Regions from separate parts of the Heliomicrobium sulfidophilum genome, predicted to be linked through region 3. Evidence: riboswitches for the same ligand, from Rfam matches in the RefSeq annotation. Region 3 holds a riboswitch; each other region holds the start of a gene.

Region 1 (3,553 bases), 1.1 Mb from region 3:
GCTTTCATTGACAGCCGGTCTCAACCAGCCTAATATTTATCTTAGATGCTAAAATGTTTAGCGACTAAGACGTTATCATCGTAAGGGAGAGGACAAGAACTGTCAAGGGAAGAAGCGGTTAAGGAACAACAGTTGAACGCGATCAAGGACCTGTTGGAGGTCTTTTTCTACAATGTGAAATGCGCCGTCCAAGATATCGGCCCGGAGCGCAACCTGGGAGAGGGGCAGATCTTTCTTTTGTATATATTATGGAAGTCGGGGACTTGCAAAGCGACCGATATCGCCGACCAGATCGGCATCACCTCCGGCGCCGTCACCGGCATGATGGACAAACTGGCCGGTATGGGCTTGATTACGCGAGAGCGGTCGGATAAGGACCGGCGCGTCGTCATGGTCTCGCTGACCGATCAGGGTTCGCAGACGATCCAGGCGATCCAGGAGGCCCGCTTTGAACGGTTGAAGGGGCAACTGAGGGAACTCTCCAGCGCAGATCTGGCGCAGGTGGTCGGAGGGTTCGAGAAGATGAACAGTGTACTGAAGCCCGTTGGACGATGACGCGCAACATCCATCGAGGAAGAAGCGGGAGCAGAAGTCGGGCTGATTGCAGAATGTGCTAGGCTTAAAGTATATTTCGTGGTAATATTAACCAAGGGAGCTTTGGTTTTTATCACGAAAACAAAGGAGCAGAGCACATGAAAAAAAGATTGGCCATCCTGCTGACAGCCACACTTCTGATCCTGTTGGGACTTCAGTCGAGCGCCTGGGGAAACGCCATGGTGCGCATTTTCGTCAATGACCGAGACATCACCGACAGTCTCAGTGGGGCACCGTTAGTCATGGAAGATCGTATCTATGTTCCGGTGGGGTCGCTGGCAGAATCGTTGGGAGCGATCGCCCGATGGGATGAGGCGAGCAACGCCGTCTTCATCCATTCTGTAACAGATGTGAATACACAAATCGTTCGCATCGGGAAACAGCTTTTTGACGGCAAGGGCGCATGCATTGCCTGCCATAAATTCGGGACGGAAGGCAGCCTGGAGATTGGCCCCAACCTGGGAAGCATCGGATCGAAGTACGATCAAGAGAAAATCTATCGTATCTTAAGTAACCCCGTTCAAGAGAATCTCCAAGCGACGATGCCGGCGGCCGTAACGCTGTCAGATATCGAAAAGAGGATCATGGCCGAATACCTTTCGACTAGAAAGTAGGTTAGCGCGAAAGAAACCGGGGGCGCGCCGATTGAAACGATAGAGATTGTCCCTTATAATACAATCAAAGTTCAGTGCGATGTTTCAGGTGCCCCTCCGGGGGAGAATAGGGAATCGGGTGAAAGTCCCGGACGGTCCCGCCACTGTAACGAGGAGCCCTGCGCAGGATGCCACTGGGAAAACCGGGAAGGCGCGCAGTGGCGATGATTCGGAGTCAGGAGACCTGCCTGTAACATTACCGTTCATGAATGATGGCAAAGTTCATGGTTTCTTTGTTGTTGCCTCGGCAACAGCGAAGAAGCTGTGAACTTTTTCTTTTCTCCGGAGGAATCTTAATCGTAAGAAGCGCAAGGAGGTGAAATCCTTGGGTTACCAGGGGCGTGATGTGGAAGTCGTCTTCCTGGCGAAGGAGCAGTGCCTCGTGGTCGCCTGCGACTCCTGCGGCGCCATCGGCGGCAAGGAACTCGATGTTGTCCAGGTCCCGCCTTACATCGTCGGGATCTTTACCACCCGCGTGGCCCTGATGGAGGTGCTCGCCATCGGCGCAGAACCGGTGGCGCTGACAGTCGCCATCGCCAACGAGCCCTATCCGACGAGCGGAGAGGTGATTGCAGGCGTCCGCGACGAACTGGCGGCCATTGGAAAGCGTGACCTGCCCATGGTCATCAGCACCGAAAAAAACATACCCACCCGGCAGACCGGTGTCGGGATCACCGTCGTGGGCGCCGTCGAAAAAGCAGGGTTGCGTGTGGGCGCTTCCCGGCCTGGCGATAAAGTGTACTGCTTGGGCTGGCCCAAGGTGGGGGCTGAGGTAGTGACGGAGGACGGGAAGGCGATCGCCCGGGCCGGACATGTGCGGGCGCTGCTGACTCAGCCCGGTGTCCGAGAAGTCGTCCCTGTCGGCTCAAGAGGGATCCGGGTAGAGGCGGAAAACCTGGCTGCAAACGCCGGTTGCCGGATCCGCGACTGGCAGATGGATACCGGCTTGGATCTTGACAAGTCGGCGGGTCCGTCAACTTGCCTGGTCTTTACCGCCGAGAGGGAGCCCCTGACGGTCGCCGGAGCGCCCATTCATTATCTTGGCAAATTGGCGGAGAGAGGCGGATGATGGGTGCCACTGAGGACGACGGCAGGATTGCCAGCATTTGTTCAGGTTCTTCAACAAAAATGGAAAGAAGGTCTGTCTCATGAGCAACATGCAGATGCATTATAATGAAACGCATGCGTCCTGGAAAAGCGTCCGTGGAATCGCTTTGATGGGCGTACTCATCGCCTTGAGCGCCGTCGGGGCGATGATCAAAATCCCCAGCCCGGTCGGTACGATCGGGCTCGATTCCTTTCCCGGGTTTTTCGCCGCCCTGGCCCTCGGCGCCACGGGAGGGATGATCGTCATCACTCTCGGTCACCTGCTCACCGCCATGGTGGTCGGCTTTCCCCTGACTCTGCCCATCCATCTCTTCATCGCGGTGCAGATGGCCTTGTGGGCTTATGTCTTTTATGTGATGAATGATCGCTTTGGCTTGACGGCGGCCTTCGTCGTCGGCGTATTTCTCAACGGTGTTGTCTCGTCATTGACCATGCTGCTTATGGGCGGCTGGGGCGCTGTGGCGGCTGTCATGCCGTTCCTGGTTACCGGTTCTGCCGTTAACGTGGGCTTAGCTGCAGTCGCCTACCGAGGGGCGAAGGGAAGGTTCATGTAACGACGGAGGATCCTCCTTACGAATCAATCATATCTTCAACGCCAACATTAACCGCAGTTGTCAAGGACTGCGGTCTTTTCTTTTCCTGCAAGAACTTCGCCCGATTACCGTGATTGTGGTATGATAAAATCATACAAAAAGAATGAAGCAACGTGGCAATCCATAATAGGAAGGCAGTGCAGTCGAACCATTGAATCCGTTTTATAAGCTGATCTTGACGCCGCTCATCTGGGCCACGAATTTCGTCATGGGGCGCCTCCTCGTCGTCGCCATCCCGGCCTTCGCCTTATCGAGCATCCGCTTCACCATCGCCGCGCTGATCATGCTGCCCCTGGCGCTTCGCACATACCCTGCCCGGAAGATCTCCCGGCGTTCCTGGGGCTGGATCGGCTTGATGGCGGTGGCCGGGGTATGCCTCTTCAACACGGTCCTCTATCTCGGTTTGCGCTACACCACATCGGTAAACGCCACATTGATCAATTCGCTGAGCCCGATGGTGACGGCCATGCTCGTCTTTCTCATCGATCGGGAGAAGATTCAGCGCAATCAGGCTGCCGGTATCATCTTGTCGGTGGTAGGCATCGCTGTCGTAGCGGCCCATGGTTCGTGGGAACAGTTGGCTCAACTGTCCTTTAATCCCGGCGA
Region 2 (3,553 bases), 1.4 Mb from region 3:
GAGGCGCTGATCGAGAAAGGCCATGATGTTGATCGTCCCCGGCGCCGGCGTCCCTTCCCAGCAAGGGGTGACACCGGCGGCGCAGGCATTGCCGACACCGGCTGTCACGACCACAAAGAGGTGAACGTCGCCGCACCGGCTCTGCATCCAGGCCGCCTGGGAGACCCAGGCGGCTGTCATCAAGGCGGTCGTTTGCTCCATCGGACAATCCGGAAAAGCGTCCGACAAAAAGGCGATCAACTCGCGTTGTGGCTGGCGGTCGTCATAATCCTTGCGCACCTGACGGTTGACGAAAAACCGTCTTTCGCTGATCCCCCCGCCGAGGATGCCGGAACTGACACAGCGCCAGGGCCCATCGGCGGCGATGAGGATGCACTCTTTTTCGAGGCGGCCGCGCAATCCGGGGAGGAGGGGAAGCCAGCTTCCCGGCGCCGGTGAAAGCGGTGTCATCAATACCAGCCCCAGAGCGTCGACACCTCGCGCAACCGTCCATAGATCGCTTCCGCCTCTTCCTCCGATAAACTTCCCGCGCCGCAAGCCGGGGTGAGCGCCGTCTGCCGGAGGAGCAGCGCTTCTGGAACGCCCAAGCGCGTCAATTCGTCGATCTGCTGGTGGAGCCGCCGCGTCAGGGAAAGGGCGCTTTCATGGGCAAAAGCGCCGGTGACCGGCACGATTCCCCAGGCCAGCCAACCGCCCCGTTCGAGAAAAGCGATCAGTTCCGGGATATGATCGGTAAGGGTATCGATGGAACGATAGGCGTCAAATCCGACGACATCTGCGCCGCTGGCAAAGAGGATGGCGCCATCGGTAGACCCGCAGACATGGATGCCGGCCAGGCCACCCATGCGTTTGATGGCCACGATGATTTCCTGCAAGCCTCTTTGCAGGTCTTCGGCGGTTAAGGAGTCCTGAGTACTATCGTCAAATCCGATCATCCCTGGCTCATCGATCATCAACAGCACGGGATGCTCGGTTCTGCGCAGGTCTTTGACCTGCCAGGCGGCGTTCATGGCACAGTTCTTGCAGAGCACATCCCAGAGGAGACGCTCATGAATGACGGCGCGCCCTTTGCCATCAACCACATTCAAAGCGAGGGTGAGCGGACCGAGGATCTCACCTTGGAGAGCGGTCACGTCCGTCCACTGGTGATGTTCATCGGCAATCGTGGATTTGAAGGCCAGGTAACTATCCAGGTCGATATGAAAGGGAGACTCTTCATGGAGATGGATCCAACAGGCCGCCTCATTCTCGTAGGCTTCATAAAAAGCGGCCAAGGCGTCGGGGAAGCTATCGGACTTTGTGTCGATCACCGGATAGCCGTTGCTTTTTCCTGTGATCAACCCTACCCGTTGCAACGGCGACAGCGCGGCAGCGAGAAGGCTGTCCCCGGCATACGTTGAATGCAGTTGGGGCCAATGGGGCATCTCTGGGCAGAACTGGCGGATGACCGCCATCGCGCTTTCTACATCACCGTGAGGCAGACTTCCGATTCCGGTGGTGACGCCAGGGTATAACATGGTGTGTCCTCCTTTTTTGTGTCGCCATGCAAAAACCCCCAGCCGATCGACTGGGGGTGAAATGATGAACAAATGGCCAAGCGCCATGAGATGCGCCTTTCCTATTCATCACCTCCCTATCCTCCGTAGGTGCGATCGGTGATCACGAACAGGCAGGTCTCCTGGCTCGGGGTCATCTGGGGCTCTGTCTTCCCGGCAGCATGCTGCCAGTGACATGGAAGAGCCTCATCACACCCTTACAGTGGCGGGACCGCGCCGGTTTTGCACCGGACTTCCCTTTTCACGCCTGCCCTTCGGCAGGCGACCTGTTCGCATGATGCAGTTGTTATTCCTTTCCTATGAGGAAGAAGCAGAAAACATGCCTTCTCGGCCCTTCGAACGCAAAAAACCTCAGCCTTTCGGCTAAGGTTATGGTTCTCTTGGGCCGTGACGCATCCCCACAAAGCAATGCATGAACGGCAAAGCAGACCACCTCCCTATCCGCGTAGGTACACCGGCAGTTTTAGAACAGGCAGGTCTCCTGGCTTGAGATCATGGGCCGCATCGCGTCTTCCCGGCATAGCGCCAGTGACATGGCACGGGGGCCTCCCTCTCACAGTGGCGGGACCGCGCCGGTTTCACACCGGCTTCCCTTTTCACACCTGTCATCGGACAGGTGACCTGTTCCCAGACCTATTCGGTTTATGAGTTAGTATGTTCGCGACGAACTATACGATTCCTTCATGGGCGCTTACTTTTTCGTATGCCGACTCCTTCCCTTATAAGTCTCCCGTCACCACCGACCAACGGTCCTCGATGGGGGCCGGCTCCCCAAACAAGGTCAACTGTTCCCCGCCAGCCATCCCCTTCGCTATCCCCCGCTCCGGCATGATCAACCGCTGGCGGAGGCTGGCCGCGTCCGGTCCGATCTCGCCGTAGTAGCAGCCGTTGCAGGTGATGAAGTAGCGCGCCCGCTTCATGACGACGCCCATCCGGCCCAGGTGCTCGAAGTGGATCCGCCCTACCCGCCGGGCGGCGAGGATGCGCTTGGCCGACTTGACGCCGATGCCGGGCACCCGCAGGAGGGTGCGGTAGTCGGCGCGGTTGATCTCGACGGGGAAAAAGCCGAGGTGGCGCAGCGCCCAGCCTGTCTTTGGGTCCAGTTCCAGGTCCAGGTTGGGGTTGTCGGCGTCGACGATCTCATCGGCTTGAAAGTCATAAAAACGCAGCAGCCAGTCGGCCTGGTAGAGCCGGTGTTCGCGCAAGAGCGGCGGCGCCGGCAAAGCCGGCAGGCGCGGGTCGCCGCTCACAGGCACATAGGCCGAGTAGTAGACGCGCTTCAGTTGGAATTTGCGGTAGAGGCCCTCAGCGAGGGTGAAGATCTGCCGGTCCGATTCGGGCGTGGCCCCGATAATCAATTGGGTGCTCTGTCCGGCGGGGACGAAGGCGGGCGTCCGGCGAAACTGCCGCCGCTCCTCCCGGTTTTGCGCGATGGCGCCGGTGATCTGCCCCATCGGCCGGAGGATGTTCTCCTTCTTCTTCTGGGGGGCGAGGCGGCGCAAGCCCTCACTGGTGGGCAGCTCGATGTTGACGCTCATCCGGTCGACGAGGGCGCCCGCCTCGGCGATGAGGCGGCTGTCAGCCCCTGGGATCGCTTTGAGGTGGATGTATCCGTTGAAACGGTATTCGGTGCGCAACTTGCGGACGGTCTGCACCAGTTGTTCCATCGTATGGTCCGGTCCCTTCTCGATGGCGGAACTGAGAAAGAGCCCTTCGATGTAGTTGCGGCGGTAAAAGTTGATCGTCAGGTCGGCCAGCTCGTCAGGGGTGAAGGAGGCCCGGGGGACGTCGTTGGAAACGCGGTTGACGCAGAAGGAGCAATCATAGCAGCAGACGTTGGAGAAGAGGACCTTGAGCAGGGAGATGCAGCGGCCGTCGTCGGACCAGCTATGACAGATGCCGGAAGCAGCGGTGCTGCCGATGGCGCCGGCCTTCCTCCCCCGGTTGCTGCCGCTGGAGGAACAGGAGACATCGTATTTGGCCGCCGTCGATAAGAT
Region 3 (3,553 bases):
GCCATCATCATCGAACATCACCATGACCATTGGAACGAGCCCAACCGAGACGAGTCTGACATTGATCCTACATTACTGCTGTTGGGCGACTTGATCCATCTGGCCGACCGCATCGAAGTCCTCCTGACGCCAGAGCATGTCCTCACCCAGCGCCGCAAGGTCATGGATGCCATCGACGGCCTGTTCGGAACCGTCTTCCGACCCGAGTTATCCCCTGCCCTGGCCGAACTGGCTGGGAAAGAGAGTTTTTGGCTCGACCTGGACTCCCCATTCATCGACGAACTGACCCGGCAGGCCGTCGGCTCTGACGAACACACCATCCAACTCCCCTACTGCGAGTTGAAAGGCCTGGCGTCCATCTTCGCCCGCATCATCGACAGCAAGAGCCGCTTCACCCTCCGCCACTCGCGGCTTGTGTCGGCGTCAGCCACATACCTGAGCAAACTGGCCGGCTTCTCTCCCGCTGATATGGCCCGCCTGGAGGTGGCTGGCCTCCTTCACGACATCGGCAAACTGAGCATCCCTGAAGAGATTCTGGAAAAGCCGACCCACCTGACACCGGAGGAGTACCTGATCATCAAACAGCACACCTATCACAGCTACCACATTCTGAATCAGGTTCCCGGCTTTTCGGAAATCGCCCAGTGGGCCGCCTACCACCATGAGCGCCTTGACGGCCGCGGCTACCCCTTTCATATCCCAGGCGAGCAACTCAGCGCCGGCAGCCGGATCGTGGCCGTGGCCGATATCTTCTCCGCCCTCGTGGAAGACCGTCCTTACCGGAAAGGCCTCCCCCAGGAAAAAGTCGAGTCGATCCTGCGCAAGATGGTCCAGGAAAAGGCAATTGACGGGGATCTGGCCGAACTGCTCTGCAGCCATTACGAAGAGTTTGAAGAGTTGAAGCGGACCATGTAACGCCACTGGAAAAGATTGTTTTTTTTAGAACGAATGCAGCCCATTAGAAAAAGCCTGGCGAGAACCAGGCTTTTTTTCATGGGCCGTCGTTATTTCAGGACCTCAATCGGTCCGTCGCCGCGCTTGAGCAGCTTTACCGACGTCTTCTTGGGAACCAGCACCTTGATCATGTGGTTGATGGCCACTTCCGGATCCACCGTCTCCCCGCAGGTGTAGCAGTCGAGGGCGGCGAAGCCCTTCTCGGGATAGGTGTGAATGGAGATGTGGCTCTCAGACAACAGGACCAAGACCGTCGCGCCTTGCGGCTCAAACTGCTGCTTCTGGGACGAGAGAACGGTCGCGCCGGCCGCCTTGGCGGCTTCAATCATCTGTTCCTCCAGGAACCGGGCGTCGTTCAATTTTTTAAAGTCAACGCCCCAAGTGTCAATGGTGACATGTCGTCCGAAAGTGGAGTAATCCATCATTTCGGCCCCCTTCCCAGCAAATTGGATGCCGGGACCTACGTGATTCATCCGGGGGTGGGTCTGACCCGCCCTAACAGGGACGTCGGTCTGTTGAAGCAATCCAAACCCGATTTGGATGAATCCTGGTTCCCACAATGTGTTTATTAATATCATAAATGACGGGCCAGATCAATACTTTTTTTCAAGAGGATTTTATTGCCTGAACCTTGCGACACCCTTGCCCCGCGCGCCCTGACGTGATACGATTGCATATAGATAGTGCTTTCCATAGCTATCTGAAAAATCGAACACAGGTTGACCTTGTTGCAGGCGCCGCCTAGCGGCTGAAAAGGGAATGAGGTGCAAAGCCTCAGCAGCCCCCGCTACTGTAAGGGAAGACGACCCGCCACAGATCCACTGGACTTCGGTCTGGGAAGGAGGCGGGAGCGGATGATGCCCGAGCCAGGAGACCTGCCCGCAGCAAACGAAAGACCCACTTCGGGAGGAAGGGAGGGCTTTATTTTGTTGCCTATGGGGAAATCTCCACCCGGCTCGGACAATCTACCGTCTTATCGAAGGCGATGAAGCAGCTCTAAGGATCGTGCGAACATATGATTGTTGTTTTTATCACTATCTAATCCCCGGCACGGCATCGCCGCTAGTACGGCACGATGAAAAAAGCTGGCCTTTAGATTAGGAAAGCACGAAACCACCCCTACGCAAAAAGGAGTGTCTGCGAATGCATATCATGGAGGGCTATCTGCCCCTTAGCCATGCCGCCGCCTGGACCGCCGCCTCGGCGCCCTTCGTCGTCCACGGCGTGCGCGCCATCGAAAAAACCGTCCGGACCAATCCGGAAGCCAAAATGCTCCTCGGCGTCGCTGGCGCCTTCTCCTTCGTGCTGTCGGCCTTGAAGCTACCCTCGGTCACCGGCAGCTCCTCCCACCCGACCGGAACCGGTCTGGGCGCCGTCCTCTTCGGCCCCACCGTGATGACGGTGCTCGGCTCGATTGTGTTGCTCTTCCAAGCCCTGCTGCTCGCCCACGGCGGGATCACCACCCTGGGCGCGAACGTCTTCTCCATGGGCATCGTGGGCCCCTTCGCCGCCTACGGCGTCTACCGGTTAGGCCAGCGCCTTAACCTTTCCTCTAATCTCTCCATCTTCGCCGCCGCCGCCTTCGGCGATCTGGCCACCTATGTCACCACCACGTTGCAACTCGCCTTGGCTTTCCCCGATACAGCTACCGGAATCATGGGCTCCATCGTCAAATTCGGCTCCGTCTTCCTTATCACGCAAGTCCCCTTGGCCCTGGCAGAGGGACTGTTGACCGTCGTCATCTTCAACGCCCTCTCCAAATACTCCACTGCCGAGTTGTCGGCGCTGAAGATTTTCTCGAAAGAGGTGAAAGCATGAACGGGCTTCGGAACAAGCTTGTCCTGATCACAGCAGCTCTTTTTCTGACGGGTGTTCCCTTGATCATGCATTTTACCGGCGATTTTGCTGGCGCTGATGATCAGGCAGGAGAAATGGTCCAAACGATCGCTCCCGATTACGAACCCTGGTTCGAGTCCCTCTGGGAACCCAGTGAAGAGGCCGAACCGCTTCTCTTCGGCCTGCAAGCCGCCGCCGGCGCCAGCTTCATCGCCTACTACTTCGCGCGCCGCCGCAACAACAGTGGTTCTAACGTCCACACAGGTTCAGGGATGGGCGCCGGCATGGGGCGCAAACCTCTCGGCGACGCCTGACGCACTAAATCATGAGCGCGCCGGCGAACAGCAGACACCGGATAGGCGAACTGACGATGATGGAACGCTGATATCGACTTACCGAAACTTGTTAAACGGGGTCACACATATGCTCTTCACGATCGATCAGTGGGCTTGGGCCAATAAGCTGCGAGACAAATCACCGGCATGGAAAGGACTTGCCGCCCTCACCGGGTTGCTTGTCAGCCTGATAGCGCCCACGCCCTGCCTATCCGGAGCGATCACGGTGCTCTCCGGCGCACTGCTCGTCCTCTTGGCTCGCATCCCCTTATCGGTCTTCCTGAAACTGATGACGGTGCCGGGTCTCTTCCTACTCACCGGCTGCGCGACTGTAGCGCTGTCACCCTCCCCCCTTGACCCCGTGGCCCAGGTAACCATCGGCCCCTACTCCCCTGGAATATCGGCTGCCGGTCTGCAACAGGCCGGCA
Region 4 (3,553 bases), 650 kb from region 3:
CCGGTGGACGTTAGAGCGGCAGGATCAAGCGCCAACTTCCGCTCTGCCTTCCGGTTCTGCATTCCTCGGGCTCGTGAGAGCGCGGCGTCGCGTTCGACGGCGGCGGGGATCCCCTTGGCGACGTCGGCGGCATGGGCAGCGATGCGGGCGGCGATGACGCCGGTGCGGACATCTTCCACGGTGGGGAAGCGGACATGTTCTGCCGGGGTAACGTAGCAGATCAGATCGGCGCCGGCAGAGGCGGCTAGAGCGGCGCCGATGGCGCAGGTGATGTGGTCATAACCGGGGGCGGCGTCGGTGGCTAAGGGGCCGAAGATGAAGTAGGGTGCTCCCTCGCAGAGCTGTTTCTGTAACTGCACGGTTGTGCGGCAGTGGTGCAGGGGCGCATGGCCGGGGCCTTTGACCATCACCTGCACGCCGGCGTCTCGGGCTGCCCGGACCTGTTCGCCCAGGATCACCATCTCCTGCACCTGCGCCCGGTCCAGGGAATCATGGCCGGAGCCGGGTCTCAGCCCATCGGCCAGGCTGAGGGTCACATCATAGCGCCGGCAAATGTCGAGCACCCGATCAAAATGGCTGTAAAAGGGGTTTTCCCGCTCATGATGGAGCATCCAGCCGGCCAGCGAAGCGCCGGCCCAACTGACCATATGGGTCAAGCGCCCCTGCCGGCGAGCCAGTTCGAGCGCCTTCAAGGTCATCGCCGAGTGCAACCCGAAGAAGTCGACGCCTTCGGCGGCATGACGCTCCATCGCTTCAAACATTTCCTCCACGGTGGTTGCCAGGATTCCACCTTGCTTCCCACCGCGCCGGCAAGCAAACACCTCATACTGGGGCAAGGTGCCGACCGGTTTCGTAGAGGTCGACAACACATGCCGGCGGAAAAGGGACAGGTAATCGCTCAGTTGCGCATCCGGTTCCCGCACCCGGTCGATACCTGCACCGATGGACAGGTCCAACACCGCGTCGGCCCCCGCTTCCAGCACAACCTCTAACTTCTTGCGCTCTTCCGACTCTGATCCGCCATCGAGGGGAAGCCCGATGGACGCGCTGATCTTAGTGCGCAACCCTTTGCCAAAAGCAACAGCCTGCCTTCCTTCGGCCCTCCTGCGGTTATAGGGCAAGACGATCGTTCCATCGGCCAGCCCTCGGCGGACCACCTCGGCCTCGATCTGCTCCCGCTCAGCCGCTTCGACCATAGCGGGTGTGATCACACCCCGCAAGGCCGCTTCACGCTGGGTAAGTTCCACTCCGTTCAGCCTCCTTTTTTCTGTCACCGACTGCCCGGCAAACAAAAAAGTCCCCAGATCCATAGCAGATCTGGGGACTTTGCCATCATCCCACAAAGAGTCTCCTTTGCCTGGAAAGAGACCCTTGACCGTTCACAGGCAGGTCTTCTGGCTCGGGTTCCTCGCCGGCTGCGCCTTCCCTCTTGCGAAGTGGCATCTTGCAGCAGGCTCCCCCATACAGCGGCGGGACCGCCCGGGATTCACACCCGGTTCCCTATTCTCCCTTGCGGGCACCTGTGAACACGACCTATGTAGTTACGTGATTGCGTTTACTATCTTAATCCTTATGGGGTTGCTTGTAAAGATAGATGTTTCAAACAAATTTCTCTGGGACACGAGCGCCTTGTCAAAATTAAATCGCATGATACCCCAGCGCGCAGGCAATCAACCCGACGACAGCGCTCCCCCCAACATAAAGACCGAAACGAAACCATTCACCATCCTCGATCAGCCGGTAGGCTTCCAAGGTAAATGTGGAAAAAGTGGTGAAGGCGCCTAAAAAGCCGATCTGAAAAGCATATTTTTCGGTCAGATGGGCGCTAGGGTCGCCGGCTGTATGGGCCGCCGACAAGCCAAGCAAAAAAGCCCCGGCGATATTGATAAAGAAAGTAGTTGGCGGATAGGCCAAGATGCACCGTTGTGACACGGCGAGGCCGATGCCATAACGGGCGAGAGCGCCTAAAGCGCCGCCGGCTCCGATCGAAAGCAGATCCAGCGCCGTCATTGATCCACCTCCAGCGCAGTGGCGCGCCTCCCCTTCAACATGAGGGCCCCACGCACCCCGAAGCCGGTCATCATCATCCCCAGGACAAGGCTGGACAGCACATAGGCTGCCGCCAATAGCGCTTGACCTGCTTCGATCAGGCGCAAGCTCTCCAAGGCGAAGGTAGAAAAGGTCGTAAAAGCGCCCAGAAAACCTGTCGAGAAACCGATCCGAACAGCCGGTTTCACCGTTACGATTTCCATGACCAGGGTCAAGAAAAAGGCCAGCACGAAAGAGCCTAACAAGTTGATCGTCAAAGTGCCCCAGGGGAACCCTGTCTGCTCGGCAAAGGGCGCCAGCCAGGTTCCCATAAAAAAGCGAGCCAACGCGCCCAAAAAACCGCCTACAGCCACCGCAACACCAGTCATCGCAGTTCCCTGGCCAGGACAGCCACATCAGAGGAACCTTTTTTTGCAGCGATTACGGAGACGCCTTCTACCGCTACAGCAGCTTCATCTATCGCTTTCTCTTCCAGCGGTTTGAGCAAACGGTTTGCCTGCGTCAATCCCGCCACTGCCCTATCGTATGTCTGAGCGCCGGTTGCGCGTCCAGCCTGCTCATCTACCTCGACGATGGAGATCCCGCCATTGGACAGGTCTTTTCTTCGCACCCGACATCCCCCCTTCACCCGGAGGTACCACAGCAAGATCCGGAGAAAGCCCTGGTGGGAAACGACGACGATCGGTCCCCGCTCTGTCGCCAGTTCCAGCAGTTGCGTCCAAGCGTTCCGGGCACGCCGGAAGGCCTGGAAGAGCGTCTCCTCCCCTGCGGTGAAAGGCCAGGCGTGCCGCCAGGCGGTCATGGCGATGAGCATCCAAAAGGGAATCTCTCGACGCTCACCTCTTCCTGGAAATTTGGCCAGGACAATCTCTCCAAGACTTTCGAGGGTCACCACTTCTGCGTCCCAAGACCGGGCCAGGATGGCTGCCGTCTCCTGAGCGCGCTGAAAATGACTGGCCACCACAATCGGGACCGGCTTCAGACGGCGGGACACCTCTTCAACCTGACGAATTCCCGTCGCGTTCAACCGCACCATCGACGGAGAACTTTCCATCATGGCGTTAAAGGTATTGATCGTAAAACGCGCGCCCAGCGGTATGATGTTTTCGTCCGTTTGCCCGTGACGGACGAAGATAATCTGCATGTTGACCGACTCCATTTTGTCATCCAAACCCCGGGCCTTTGCGAAGCAGACGGAGGGATCTCCATCATCGCTTTTTGACCTAGATTCGGAAATATCTTTTAGTGTAGTATGGGGGGAAGGGAACGTCAAGTCATTCGCCTCCTATTCATTTCCAGAAGGCAGGAGCCTTTGCATCCAACGTCGAAATATTGGACAGCATTCCCGCTGTGATTTATCAAAGAGGACGACTTTCCCTTCATGGGACGATTACCGATATGGAGTGACATACATGCTGCAACAGGCCCGGACACTGCTGAACAGGCACTTCGGCTATACCGCCTTCCGGCCCGGCCAGGAAAAAATCATCGAAAGCCTGCTGAC

What was found. A riboswitch is a leader RNA that binds a small molecule or an ion and turns the genes downstream of it on or off. The one in region 3 is predicted to bind cobalamin.
Region 1: it holds a riboswitch for cobalamin, as region 3 does, so the genes downstream of both, AC0CW1_RS14340 (AIR synthase related protein) here and AC0CW1_RS09075 (energy-coupling factor ABC transporter permease) in region 3, are expected to answer to the same signal.
Region 2: it holds a riboswitch for cobalamin, as region 3 does, so the genes downstream of both, AC0CW1_RS15835 (uroporphyrinogen decarboxylase/cobalamine-independent methonine synthase family protein) here and AC0CW1_RS09075 (energy-coupling factor ABC transporter permease) in region 3, are expected to answer to the same signal.
Region 4: it holds a riboswitch for cobalamin, as region 3 does, so the genes downstream of both, thiC (phosphomethylpyrimidine synthase ThiC) here and AC0CW1_RS09075 (energy-coupling factor ABC transporter permease) in region 3, are expected to answer to the same signal.

What each region holds. Positions count from the first base shown of each region.
Region 1 is NZ_JBVTZZ010000005.1:1,825,143-1,828,695, forward strand. Features, by position in the region: gene AC0CW1_RS14330 (MarR family transcriptional regulator) at 133-555, shown strand; gene AC0CW1_RS14335 (stalk domain-containing protein) at 693-1,208, shown strand; cobalamin riboswitch at 1,278-1,453, shown strand; gene AC0CW1_RS14340 (AIR synthase related protein) at 1,564-2,316, shown strand; gene AC0CW1_RS14345 (ECF transporter S component) at 2,396-2,908, shown strand; gene AC0CW1_RS14350 (DMT family transporter) at 3,099-3,553, shown strand, end outside.
Region 2 is NZ_JBVTZZ010000005.1:2,144,576-2,148,128, reverse strand. Features, by position in the region: gene AC0CW1_RS15840 (adenosylcobinamide amidohydrolase) at 1-450, opposite strand, end outside; gene AC0CW1_RS15835 (uroporphyrinogen decarboxylase/cobalamine-independent methonine synthase family protein) at 450-1,517, opposite strand; cobalamin riboswitch at 1,652-1,841, opposite strand; cobalamin riboswitch at 2,011-2,196, opposite strand; gene AC0CW1_RS15830 (putative DNA modification/repair radical SAM protein) at 2,276-3,553, opposite strand, start outside.
Region 3 is NZ_JBVTZZ010000005.1:703,697-707,249, forward strand. Features, by position in the region: gene AC0CW1_RS09065 (HD-GYP domain-containing protein) at 1-915, shown strand, start outside; gene speD (adenosylmethionine decarboxylase) at 1,005-1,376, opposite strand; cobalamin riboswitch at 1,670-1,851, shown strand; gene AC0CW1_RS09075 (energy-coupling factor ABC transporter permease) at 2,098-2,772, shown strand; gene AC0CW1_RS09080 (energy-coupling factor ABC transporter substrate-binding protein) at 2,769-3,104, shown strand; gene cbiQ (cobalt ECF transporter T component CbiQ) at 3,214-3,553, shown strand, end outside.
Region 4 is NZ_JBVTZZ010000005.1:52,170-55,722, forward strand. Features, by position in the region: gene thiC (phosphomethylpyrimidine synthase ThiC) at 1-1,247, opposite strand, end outside; cobalamin riboswitch at 1,368-1,539, opposite strand; gene AC0CW1_RS06035 (fluoride efflux transporter FluC) at 1,639-2,010, opposite strand; gene crcB (fluoride efflux transporter CrcB) at 2,007-2,417, opposite strand; gene AC0CW1_RS06045 (histidine phosphatase family protein) at 2,414-3,193, opposite strand; gene recQ (DNA helicase RecQ) at 3,462-3,553, shown strand, end outside.